Siphonobacter curvatus: one gene and its partner. The protein of the gene in region 1 binds, or shares a complex with, the protein of each later gene. Links are inferred from orthologs where the notes say so. Each region holds a gene or a part of one and is shown in the gene's direction. Other genes may lie near its edges.

Region 1 (5,946 bases):
GACATCAGCCGAATACGACGAAGCGTTGCGAGCCTATCTGAAGGATTTTTTTAGTCTGGAAACCTACGAGATTACCGAAGAGGAAACGGGCATTATTCCCATGAGTGACGAGCCGATGTCCGAACAGCCTTCGCCGCACGTTATACGGATTGGGACCGCCGGAGGATACACCCGGGCCAGTACGGGTTACACGTTTACGCGTACGCAAAAGCGACTGCAGGCGTTGGTGCGTCAATTGGAAAAGAACTTCTTGCAATCTCCGGTTACCAACCAACCCATCTCGGCTCAGTATCGCTTTTATGATCAGGTACTTCTAAATGTATTCCTGAAAAATCGGTATTCTGCGGCAACGGTTTTTACGGATTTGTTCCGGAAGAACCCCGCTCACCTGATTTTTCGCTTTCTGGATGAGGAAACTTCGCTTCGGGAAGACCTGGGCGTTCTGTATTCAGTACCCGTCATTCCCTTTACCGTGGCTGCTTTTGACGTTTTTAAGAGAAATATCTCGGAAATGTTCAAACGGTAAGCCTTCATATTTGGTGAATTTCCGCTGAATGTACAATTTTGCAAAAGTATCCAGAGGCTCCAGTTAGGGCACCAACCGAGTCTAGAACGCTACGGTGGTTTGACGATACGGACTTTGTTGCTAGTAATCAGCTATTTCAGCAACAGTCAAAAACGTTCAATTCCTTCCTTTGGCCGAGGACTACGAAAAGTTTACATGGATTCGTAACTCCCAAAATCATTCTAATTTACAGAACATGCCTTATTTGTTCACTTCTGAGTCTGTATCTGAAGGACACCCCGATAAAGTGGCAGACCAAATTTCAGATGCCCTCATTGATCATTTTTTAGCCTTCGACCCCCAATCCAAAGTAGCTTGTGAAACGCTGGTAACGACGGGCCAGGTTATTCTGGCGGGTGAAGTGAAGTCTTCGACGTACCTCGACGTACAGAGCATTGCTCGTGACGTGATTCGCAAGATTGGGTACACGAAGTCGGAATACATGTTCGAAGCTCATTCCTGCGGTGTTCTTTCGGCCATTCACGAACAGTCTGCGGATATCAATCAGGGCGTGGATCGCTCCAGCCCCGAAGAACAGGGTGCCGGTGATCAGGGTATGATGTTTGGTTACGCGACCCGCGAAACGGACAACTATATGCCCTTAGCTCTGGACTTAGCTCACAAGATTCTCAAAACGATGAGCGACATCCGGAACAACGAACTTTCGCTGATGCCGTACCTTCGTCCCGATGCCAAATCGCAGGTGACGATTGAGTACAGCGATGATAACGTTCCCCAACGGATCGATACGATTGTCGTTTCTACTCAGCACGACGATTTCGCGGACGATGAAACCATGCTTGCCAAAATTCGCGAGGATGTTGTAGCCATTGTTATCCCCCGCGTAAAGGCCAGCCTGAAACCTGAATTACGTGGTTTATTTGAGGGCGAAATTACGTATCACATCAACCCGACGGGCAAATTCGTCATCGGTGGTCCCCACGGGGATACAGGTCTGACGGGCCGTAAGATCATCGTCGATACCTACGGTGGTAAAGGTGCCCACGGCGGTGGAGCGTTCTCGGGTAAAGATCCCTCGAAAGTAGACCGTTCAGCAGCTTACGCGACGCGTCACATTGCCAAAAACCTGGTCGCAGCGGGTGTAGCGGATGAAGTACTCGTTCAGGTATCCTATGCCATTGGTGTAGCTGAGCCCTGCGGTATCTACGTAAACACCTACGGAACCTCGAAAGTGGGACTGTCCGACGGTGACATCGCTTTGAAAGTAGAGAAGATTTTCGATATGCGTCCGTACTTCATCGAGCAACGTCTGAAACTACGTAACCCGATCTATTCCGAAACGGCGGCCTACGGCCACATGGGACGGGAATCGAAAGTAGTGACGAAGACGTTCAAATCACCCGATGGAGCTACGAAAGAACTCGAAGTTGAGCTCTTCACCTGGGAAAAACTCGACTACGTAGAGAAAGTAAAAGCTGAATTCGGTCTGTAATTTGAGACTGAAAACAGAAAAAGACCTGAGCTGGAAACGGTTCAGGTCTTTTTTGTTGGGAAGAAATCGGCAGTAATAGTCTACAATCTTACTGAATACAGTATACTTGTTGTTTCAGTTACTCTTCTTTTCCAAACTTTTCTCTTCCTCAGTTAAAACCTGTATGAAACACTTGCTTAGTACCTTTCTGCTCTGCTTGGTGGCCTGTTACGGATTTGCTCAATCGACCAAAGTAGTGGTCCGAGCCCGGGCCAAAGACGCTAAATTTATTGGTACGGGCATTGGCGGAGCCTACGTCGTTATTCGCCATGATCTGACGGGTGAAATTCTGGCCCAGGGCTTGACAACGGGTACTTCGGGCAATACCGACCTGATGCTAAAAACGCCTCATCAGCGGTACGACCGCCTGACGGATGACCAGACCGCCCGCTTTGAAGCAAACCTCAAACTCGATGCCCCCACGTTTGTAACCATTGAAGCCACGGCACCCATCAACCGGAAAAGTGCTGCGGTTAAAGCCAGTACGCAACTCTGGCTCATTCCCGGGAAAGCCATTGACGGTGAAGGAATCATCCTAGAAATCCCCGGTTTTATGCTCGATATTCTTGAACCACAAACGCATCAGGTTTTGAGTCTCAATGCATTGAAGGATAGTCAGATTAAACTGAAAATCAATCTGGTGATGATGTGCGGTTGCGTCATTACGAAAGGCGGGGTCTGGAATTCCGAGCAGATTGAAGTAAAAGCCTTTGTGAAAAAAGATGGCGTAGCTCGGGGTGAAGTGCCTTTGAATTTTGCCGGGATGGATAATATTTTTGAGGGCAGCCTGCCCATTAAGGAAAAGGGCATGTATGAAGTACAGATTTATGCGTATGATCGCATTACCAAAAATACGGGTCTGGATCGGATGAATTTTGTCATCCAATAAGTTCGTAGTTTTTAAACCTATGGATGACGCTTACCGTACGTATATTCAACCCACCTTACGTACCCTTCAATAATGAATGAAAAAAACAGAATCGACGCTCTGGAAGCCGAAGTACAACGACTTTCCGGCCAGCTAACGATCTATCAGCAACACCTCCGTCAGATCGAGCGGGAACTGCTCCTGCTTCGACGCGGCGAAGAAACAGCCTCTATACCCTCAACACCCCCCGTACCTCCCGTTGCCATACCTCCGCGTCCGATCTCCGTACCACCACCACCGGTAGCGGCTCCCCGCCCCGTTACGCGTTCGCAAACGCCCACGGAAGAGTATATCGGAGGTAACCTCCTGAGTAAAATAGGCATTGCGGCTCTGGTAATCGGCATGGCTATTTTCGTAAAATACGCCTTCGACAATGATCTGATTGGTCCCTGGGGCCGTTTGCTGCTGGGTTGGGGACTGGGAGCGGGTTTAACGGGACTGGCCCTGTGGCTGAAGCCCAAGTATCTGACCTACAGTGCCGTACTCCTGAGTGGCGGCGTTGCTACAGCGTATCTAACTACCTATGCGGCGTTTTACTTTTACCATTTTCTGCCGCCGCCCGTCGCTTTTGGGCTAATGGTGGCGATCACGCTCTTTACCGTCTGGCAGGCCACGCAGTACGAAGTTCAGTGGATTGGACTTTTCGGACTCGTGGGAGCGTATGCGGTGCCCTTCCTCGTTGGCGGAAACGGAGCTGCCTGGGGCCTGTTTGTGTACATGACGATTCTGAACACCGGCGTACTGGCTCTGGCCTACCAACGCAACTGGCTGTTGATGAACACGGCAGCGTTCAGTTTTACCTGGCTCATCTTCATCGCCTTTATCATCAACGGATTCGACCGGCCCGGTTACGTCTGGATCAGTCTGGTATTCGGAGCTGTTTTCTTTTTACAACTCTACGCCAATCAACTGATTTACCCCTTGTTCCAGAAGGAGTACGTGAACAACCGTACTATTCTGCTAATGATTCTGAATTCCTTTTTTTACTTTTTCCCGACATACTTTATCCTTAATGAGCACCACTATCCTACCCTGACCATCACGGCGTTTACGTTAGCCAACAGCCTAGTACACGGAGGAATTGCGTGGTATATGCATCAGCGAAATTTTGCCGTACTCTCCCGCACCTCGCTGGCCTTAATGCTGGTGTTTCTGATCGTTGCCGTACCGATTCAATTGGAAGGCGACTGGATTACGATCCTTTGGGCAGCGGGGGCAGCAGCTTTGTATTACCTGGGCGTCAATCGGTCTTCGCGGTTATTGCGGGTGTTTGGAATCGCCCTGATTTATCTGGCGGCGGGTTCCGTCTTCGTTTACTGGTACGATCCTGTAATCCAGTCACCCAACTATCTGCCCTATTTCAACCGGACTTTCCTGACTAATTTTCTGTACCTGGCAGCCCTGGTCTTCATGCTTTTTCAATCGTATCGCAACGACCGGACGGGTCTTTTCCCCAATAGCTTGCTGATTCTGCTGCTGGGAACAGCCTACTTTATTGGCTGGGTTGAATGGGAACGGTATTTCAATATCCAGGTAAACCGCTACGCTCCGCTTATTGAGAAAGTGGTATTTATGAGTTACTCGGCTCTGTATCTGGGGCTGGTTCACTGGGGTTTGTCCCGACGTTCCCTGGGGATTTGGAAAGCGTTTAGTCTGGGACTTTCGGGATTACTATTTCTGTACATCGTTGCTGAGCATCCCATTTTGGACCTGGTCAATCAGTACCTCAAAGTCCCCGCTACACCGCTGTTTCTGCGTTTTCTGCTGTACGTATCACTGGCCGTGTGGACCTGGGGTCTGTACCGAATGATTCCCGAGTATACGCCCGGCTGGAAAAAGATCCGCAACGGTTTTCTGTACGTCATCCATGTCATTCCTTTATGGATTCTGAGTCAGGAATTGATGACGCATCTGATTCTGCTTGATCCCCTGCACGCTGAGGAACAACGCCTGCAGGCCACTCAGGCCGGATTTAGCGTTCTTTGGGGCGTCTATTCGCTGGTACTGATTGTACTGGGTTTCACTCAAAAAGTAAAACGATACCGATTATCCGGCATCGCTCTCTTTGGAATCGTACTCGGGAAACTGCTCATTTTTGACCTGAGTCGCGTGCCTACGGGCGGGAAAATCATCATTTTCCTGAGCGTTGGGGTCTTGTTGCTGGTTACGTCTTTCCTTTATCAGAAGTACAAGGATAAATTATTGGAAGACGATCAGCCCGTTCAGTAAGCTAGTCCGAAAACAAAAGATCCCGAAAGTCGTACGACTTTCGGGATCTTTTGTTTTCGTTAGTAGTATTACGGTTTTACGGCAATATCCTGCGTTAACTGAAATTCTTCTTTCAACCGAATGTCCTCCGAAGACGCTCCTACCTGAGCCGTGAATTTTCCTTTTTCGGCGACCCATTGCATCTGCTGATTGAGTAACATCAGGTCTTTGGCGTGCAGCTCGAATGTCAGCGTTTTTTCTTCACCCGCTTTCAGATGAATTCGCTCGAATTTTTTCAGCTGCTTGATTGGTCCTACGACTGACGCCACCTGATCCGTTACGTATAACTGAGCGACCTCGTCGCCATCGCGATTGCTGGTGTTTTTCACCCGAAACGAAACCTTCACCGTTACGTCTCTCGAAGCGGGGGCTACTGCAATCGTCAAGCTGCTGTATTCAAATGAAGAATAGCTAAGACCATACCCAAAAGGATACAGGGGTTTGGCGTCGCTTTCCACGTAGTCGTGTTTGACGGGCGTTTTGTAGTTGTAATACACGGGTAATTGTCCAACCGATTTAGGCACGGAAATCGGCAGGCGTCCCGCTGGATTGTAATCGCCGAAGAGTACGTCGGCAATGGCGTTGCCCCCTTCCTGACCGGGATACCAGGCGTCGAGTACGGCGGGCACGTGAGCCGATACGTAATTCAGATTCAGCGGACGACCCTTGATCAGTACCACTACGACGGGTTTG
Region 2 (5,986 bases), 1.2 Mb from region 1 along the record:
CCTTGTTTTAAATCTGAACACCATTTTCCCTTTCTATAAAAGAACCCAATGTTTACTACGTTAATTATCCTCTCCATCATTGTGGCTGCCTTATTAGTCCTGGTGGTATTGATTCAAAACCCTAAAGGCGGTGGACTTTCACAGTTTACCGGAGCCGGTTCCCAACAACTCTTTGGCGTGAAAAAAACGGGTGATCTACTCGAACAACTCACCTGGGGGTTTGGTGGAGCCATTGCCGTATTTGCTCTGGTTTCTGTATTCTTCCTAACGGGTCAGACTGCCGGTGATGGAATGGATGATGGCTTAGGTTCGGCAGCTCCGGCGGTAACGGCTCCCGCTCCCCGTCCGGCGACGCCCGCTCCAACAACTCCTGCACAACCAGCTCCGGCTCAACCAGCACAGCCTCAGAAATAAGAAATTCAAGTATGAAAAACCCTCCGAACTTTCGCTCGGAGGGTTTTTCGTTTTTACAGCGTATGCCTTAAGCCGGAGCTTAGGTGGAGCGAATTAATCTTCTACGGCCTGAGCTACTTTTTGCCGGGCTATGGGAAGCAACGTTTCATCCATGGGATAGCCCAAGGTACTTTCTACTAAATACGAGGCCGGATTGGGCAGATCCTTATTCTTTCGAACCAGTTCCATCTTGATACTTTCGAACGTCGTGGTGTAACTTTTGTTACGCGAATCGATCAGGTGAGTTTCGACCCTTCGGCTCGGTGGTGCTGTACTTTCGAACAACTGCACCTTGTACTGATAAATCCGTAGCTCGCGGTTGATGTTCTCGTACACAAACAGATAACCCTCTTTCCGGAAAAGTGGCATAATGCCAATCGGAGCGATAGACAGGGCCTGGGTAACGTGTTGAAACAGCGTTTTACCCGTACTGAGCGTATGCTCGAGCCGAGGTATGGCGTAGCTCAGAATTTCATCTACTTCCTCCAGCGGCTGCAAGGCTTCGAATTCACTGGTGTACTTGAGTTGCCATTTTTCGCGGTCGATACCCACCAGTTTGCGGCGAATGCGGTCCGACCACTGGCTTTGCTGTTGCTGTAACGCCAGACTTTCCTGATAGTGAAGCTGTAAATCTGACAGTTCAGGGAAGAGTTTTTTTTCCTGAAAATGTTCATTGACATGTTTCAAGTAGGCCAATAACTGGTATTTTTTGTACTCAAAATCCAGTAATCCGTCAGTAATCCAGGTTTTTTGTAACTTTTTCATACCCTCCTGGTTTATATTTCAATCCCCGAATCTATTCTTTTACAAGAAATTGCCAAATATTTTAACAGTAATTTCCTAAAGTCAGAGTCATTCGTTTGGTTTGCTAGGCTTTTTACAGCAATTGTCAGCAAGTCCGGTAAAATTGACAGACGATTCAGGCTGGCACAGGAATCGTAGTCAGGCTACCTAACCAGATGGTTAATCGAAAAGTTAACAAATCTATCTCATCACTAACATGTCAGTAAACGTCAAACCTTTGGCAGACCGCGTTCTGGTAGAACCGGCTCCCGCAGAAGAAAAGACTGCGTTCGGAATTATCATTCCCGATACCGCCAAAGAAAAACCTCAACGCGGAGTAGTAGTGGCTGTTGGCCCAGGCAAAAAAGATGAACCCCTGACGGTTAAAGAAGGCGATACCGTGCTGTACGGTAAATACTCAGGTACGGAAATCTCTTCCGACGGAAAAGATTACCTCATCATGCGGGAATCAGACATCCTGGCGGTACTTACTGAAGCAGCGGTTGTTGCTTAATTTCCTTTTACATTCCAACGTGAACCTTGATTCACACTACAACACATTATAAAGTCATTTAGCTATGGCAAAAGAACTCTTTTTTGACACCGAAGCTCGTGATCGCCTGAAGCGTGGCGTTGACGCTTTGGCAGACGCGGTTAAAGTAACCCTCGGCCCTAAAGGTCGTAACGTAATCATCGATAAGAAATTTGGCTCTCCGGCCATCACCAAAGATGGTGTAACGGTAGCTAAAGAAATCGAGTTGAAAGATGCTCTGGAAAACATGGGAGCTCAACTCGTGAAAGAAGTAGCTTCTAAAACGGCTGATCAAGCAGGTGATGGTACTACGACGGCTACGGTTCTGACGCAGGCGATCTACTCGATCGGTGTGAAAAACGTAGCAGCGGGTGCCAACCCAATGGATCTGAAACGCGGTATCGATAAAGCCGTAGGTAAGATCGTTGAAAACCTGAAGTCACAATCACGTGCCATCAGCACTTCCAAAGAAATCGCTCAGGTTGCTACGATCTCTGCTAACAACGACCACGAAATCGGTACGATGATCGCCGACGCCATGGACAAAGTGGGCAAAGAAGGTGTAATCACGGTTGAAGAAGCTCGCGGTACTGAAACCGAAGTAAAAACGGTAGAAGGTATGCAGTTTGACCGCGGTTACCTGTCTCCTTACTTCGTGACGAACCCGGACAAAATGGAAGCCGATCTGGATCGTCCCTTCCTGCTGATTTCTGAGAAGAAAGTTTCTTCGATGAAAGAACTGTTGCCCGTACTGGAGCAAGTAGCTCAAACCGGTCGTCCGCTGGTAATCATTGCCGAAGACGTAGACGGTGAAGCTCTGGCTACACTGGTGGTTAACAAAATCCGTGGTGCCTTGAAAGTGGCTGCCGTAAAAGCTCCTGGTTTCGGTGATCGTCGGAAAGCTATGCTGGAAGACATCGCGATCCTGACGGGTGGTACGGTGATCAGCGAAGAGCGTGGTTTCAAACTCGAAAATGCTTCGATTGAATACCTGGGTCAAGCTGAAAAAGTCCTGATCGACAAAGACAATACGACGATTGTAAACGGCGTAGGTGCGAAAGAGGACATTACAGGCCGCGTAAACCAAATCAAAACGCAGATCGAAAATACGACTTCGGATTACGACCGTGAGAAGCTGCAGGAACGTCTGGCGAAACTGTCAGGTGGTGTAGCGATTCTTTACATCGGTGCGGCTACCGAAGTTGAAATGAAAGAGAAAAAAGACCGCGTTGACGATGCTCTGCACGCAACTCGTGCGGCCGTTGAAGAAGGTATCGTAGCCGGTGGTGGCGTAGCCCTGATCCGTGCCGTTGCCGCTCTCGAAGGCTTCAAAGGTGACAACGACGACCAAACGACGGGTGTGAATATCATTCGTCAGGCCATCGAAGCTCCCCTGCGTACGATCGTAGCTAACGCTGGTGGCGAAGCTTCTGTAGTAATCAATGCCGTGAAACAAGGTACGGGTGACTATGGATACAACGCTCGCGAAGACCGTTACGAAAACATGATCGCAGCCGGTATCATTGATCCAACGAAAGTAACGCGTCTGGCTCTGGAAAACGCTGCTTCTGTAGCGGGTCTATTGCTGACTACTGAATGCGTAGTAGCTGACAAGCCTGAAGATAATCCTGCTCCTGCTGCCGGTCCTGGCGGAATGGGTGGCATGATGTAATTCATAGATCATTCTCTAAAAGCCTCTCCGATGAATCGGAGAGGCTTTTTTTATGGCTTTCGGGAACGAACGTTACCCTCTGCTATTACGGGCGATTGGGTCTCCCCGACTGATGCAAGTTTCCAAACTTGTACCTAATAATTAGGCAGATTCTTACCTGCTTTCATCGCTTAAACTAATCACCGAAATTGGAAACTGCCGGATGATGGTTACAGACTTTGTAAACCTGTAGGTTCCTAACTTAAAGGATATAGAAAAGGCTTCTCAAATAGAGAAGCCTTTTCTATATCCTTCCGTTTCTTCCGTTTACCCTAGTTCAATCGGAACCACTGGAAACCGTAGCCTTCCATAGCCAGCGAATACGAACCCTCGGCAACGGGTTTAACCGTTTTTTCATTGAGTAAGTCTTGCAAAGACTTGCCTTTCCATTCAGCCATTCGCAGTTGAATGTTCTGTTTTTCCTTGCTGAAATTGTGGGCGACGACTATTGATTTATCTTTCCATTTGTACTGCATCACCAGTACCGTAGACGTCGTAGCGGGAAGAATGGTCCATTCGCCCCAGCCAATCTCCGGACATTGGCTACGAATTTTGATGAACTTCTTGATGGTATTCAGTAGTGATTTCTGGTCCTTTTCCTGCGTCGCTACGTTCACTTTCTGGTACGCATAATCCCCCTGACTGATGACGGGATGAAAGGTTTTGGCAGCCGTAGAGAAGCCCGCGTTTTTCTGCGTATTCCACTGCATGGGCGTGCGTACCGAGTTACGTTCTTTCAGGCTCAGATCATCGCCCATACCAATCTCTTCCCCATAGCGTAAGCTTGGCGTACCCGGCAAGGCAAATAGTAAACTATAGGCCAGATCAATTTGCTTCCGGTTACCCAACATCGGAGCCAGCCGGCGACGGATACCCCGATCGTACAAACGCATGTTTTCTTTCGGGCCGAATTTGGAATACACTTCTTCCCGGGCTTCGTTGCTCAGTCGGCCCAGGTCAATTTCGTCGTGATTACGCAGGAACCAGGCCCATTGATTGGCGGGTGAATGATCGCGGGTTTCGATCAGGGCTTTCTTGAACGTTTCGATATTTTCGGAAGCCAGAGCCGAGAACAGGTACTGATTTCCGTAGAAGTTGAACATCATCTGGATTCCCTCGCCGTATTTACCCAGAAATTTATCCGTTTCCTTAGGATCAACATTAGCTTCGCCCAATACCGCAGCATCGGCTTTGTGCCATTGGATGAATTGCCGCAGGCCATAGAGCAGATCAAATTGCAACATGGGATTTTTCATGCCGCTCTGAGGGATTTCCATGTAAAAAGGCACCGCATCTAATCGGAATCCGGAAATGCCGAAATCCAGCCAGTACTTGACAATTTTGCGAATCTCTACTTCGACGTCTGGATTCTGGGCGTTCAGATCGGGTTGAAAATCGTAAAAGCGGTGGAAGTAGTACTCCTGAGCCAAGGAATCGTAGGTCCAGGTTTCCTTTTGTACCCCGGGAAAGACCATACCTTCATCAGCATCCTGGGGCCGTTCTTTACTCCAGACATACCAGGAGCGATACGGTGAGTTTTTGTCTTTACGGGCTGCCTGATACCAGGGGTGTTGATTAGACGTATGGTTAATCACCAGGTCAATGATCACCCGCATGTCGCGTTTTTTACATTCCTCGACCAATTGCTTGAAATCGGCTTCGGTTCCGACGCGGGGATCGACCTTGTAGAAATCCGCTATATCATACCCATCGTCTTCCAGGGGAGACGGATGAAAAGGCGATAGCCAGATTACGGTTATGCCGAGGTCTTTCAGGTAATCCAGTTGCTGAATTAATCCTTTGAAATCGCCCATGCCATCCCCGTCGGAATCTTTGAAGACTTTTACGTCGAGGTTATAGATCAGGGCCCGCTTGTACCAGATTTCTTCGACAAAATCCGTCGGAATGGGTGCTGGTGGGGCGGTTGGTGCTTCGGTCTGGGCGAAAGAGAGCTGGGTACTTAGGCAAGCTAGAAAAATAAGCCATTTCTTCATACAGCGATGTAAATAGGGTTGATTATACGTTATGGCTTTCTATTTAAAAAAATGATACGAAGCATTTTTTGCCCGTAAGTCTCCCCAAGTCTTGAAAATGAATGCTTTGGTCGTAATCTGGACGAGGGCATTTGGCAGAACTTTGGGGTTTCCTTTTCTTTGATTACATGAAACGTTTTTTCCTCCTGCTGACCATCGCACTACGTATGCAAGCCGCTTTTGCCCAAGATCTGGAAACGATTTTTGAACGAACCAAAGGAGCCGAAACTCCCACCTATGAGCAGGGAATGGCCTATTTCCGCCAACTGGATCAGCAATTCCCGCAGGTACAGATGCGTACCATGGGGCTGACCGACGCAGGCGAGCCGTTGCATTTATTAGTCATTTCAAAGGATAAAAACTTTGATCTGGTCCAGCAGCGAAAAAAAGGTAAGGCTATCTTTCTCATTGATAACGCCATTCATCCCGGCGAACCCGATGGCGTAGATGCCTGTCAAATGCTTTTGCGAAACC

The links.
Region 2: the proteins of metK (region 1) and groL are in contact, whole or in part, in a cryo-EM structure (PDB 8P4O), measured with the Escherichia coli proteins. The link is inferred for Siphonobacter curvatus from one-to-one orthologs.

Annotation. Positions count from the first base shown.
Region 1 is NZ_PTRA01000001.1:1,599,915-1,605,860, reverse strand. The notes cover bases 1-2,889. They hold metK (methionine adenosyltransferase), read left to right. Parts: upstream 1-761; coding sequence 762-2,018; downstream 2,019-2,889. Other genes in these bases: C5O19_RS06485 (hypothetical protein), read left to right, coding at 2,182-2,889; C5O19_RS06495 (lycopene cyclase family protein), read left to right, coding at 1-526. In the rest of the region: more of C5O19_RS06485, read left to right, coding at 2,890-2,946; C5O19_RS06480 (DUF2339 domain-containing protein), read left to right, coding at 3,019-5,214; C5O19_RS06475 (glycoside hydrolase family 3 N-terminal domain-containing protein), read right to left, coding at 5,283-5,946. UniProt on the Escherichia coli protein: Catalyzes the formation of S-adenosylmethionine (AdoMet) from methionine and ATP.
Region 2 is NZ_PTRA01000001.1:2,774,765-2,780,750, forward strand. Bases 1,199-4,127 are described here. They hold groL (chaperonin GroEL), read left to right. Parts: upstream 1,199-1,814; coding sequence 1,815-3,440; downstream 3,441-4,127. Other genes in these bases: C5O19_RS11625 (hypothetical protein), read right to left, coding at 1,199-1,218; C5O19_RS11630 (co-chaperone GroES), read left to right, coding at 1,454-1,750; C5O19_RS11640 (alpha-amylase family protein), read right to left, coding at 3,752-4,127. Also shown: C5O19_RS11615 (hypothetical protein), read left to right, coding at 1-11; preprotein translocase subunit SecG, read left to right, coding at 49-414; more of C5O19_RS11625, read right to left, coding at 508-1,198; more of C5O19_RS11640, read right to left, coding at 4,128-5,473; C5O19_RS11645 (M14 family zinc carboxypeptidase), read left to right, coding at 5,641-5,986.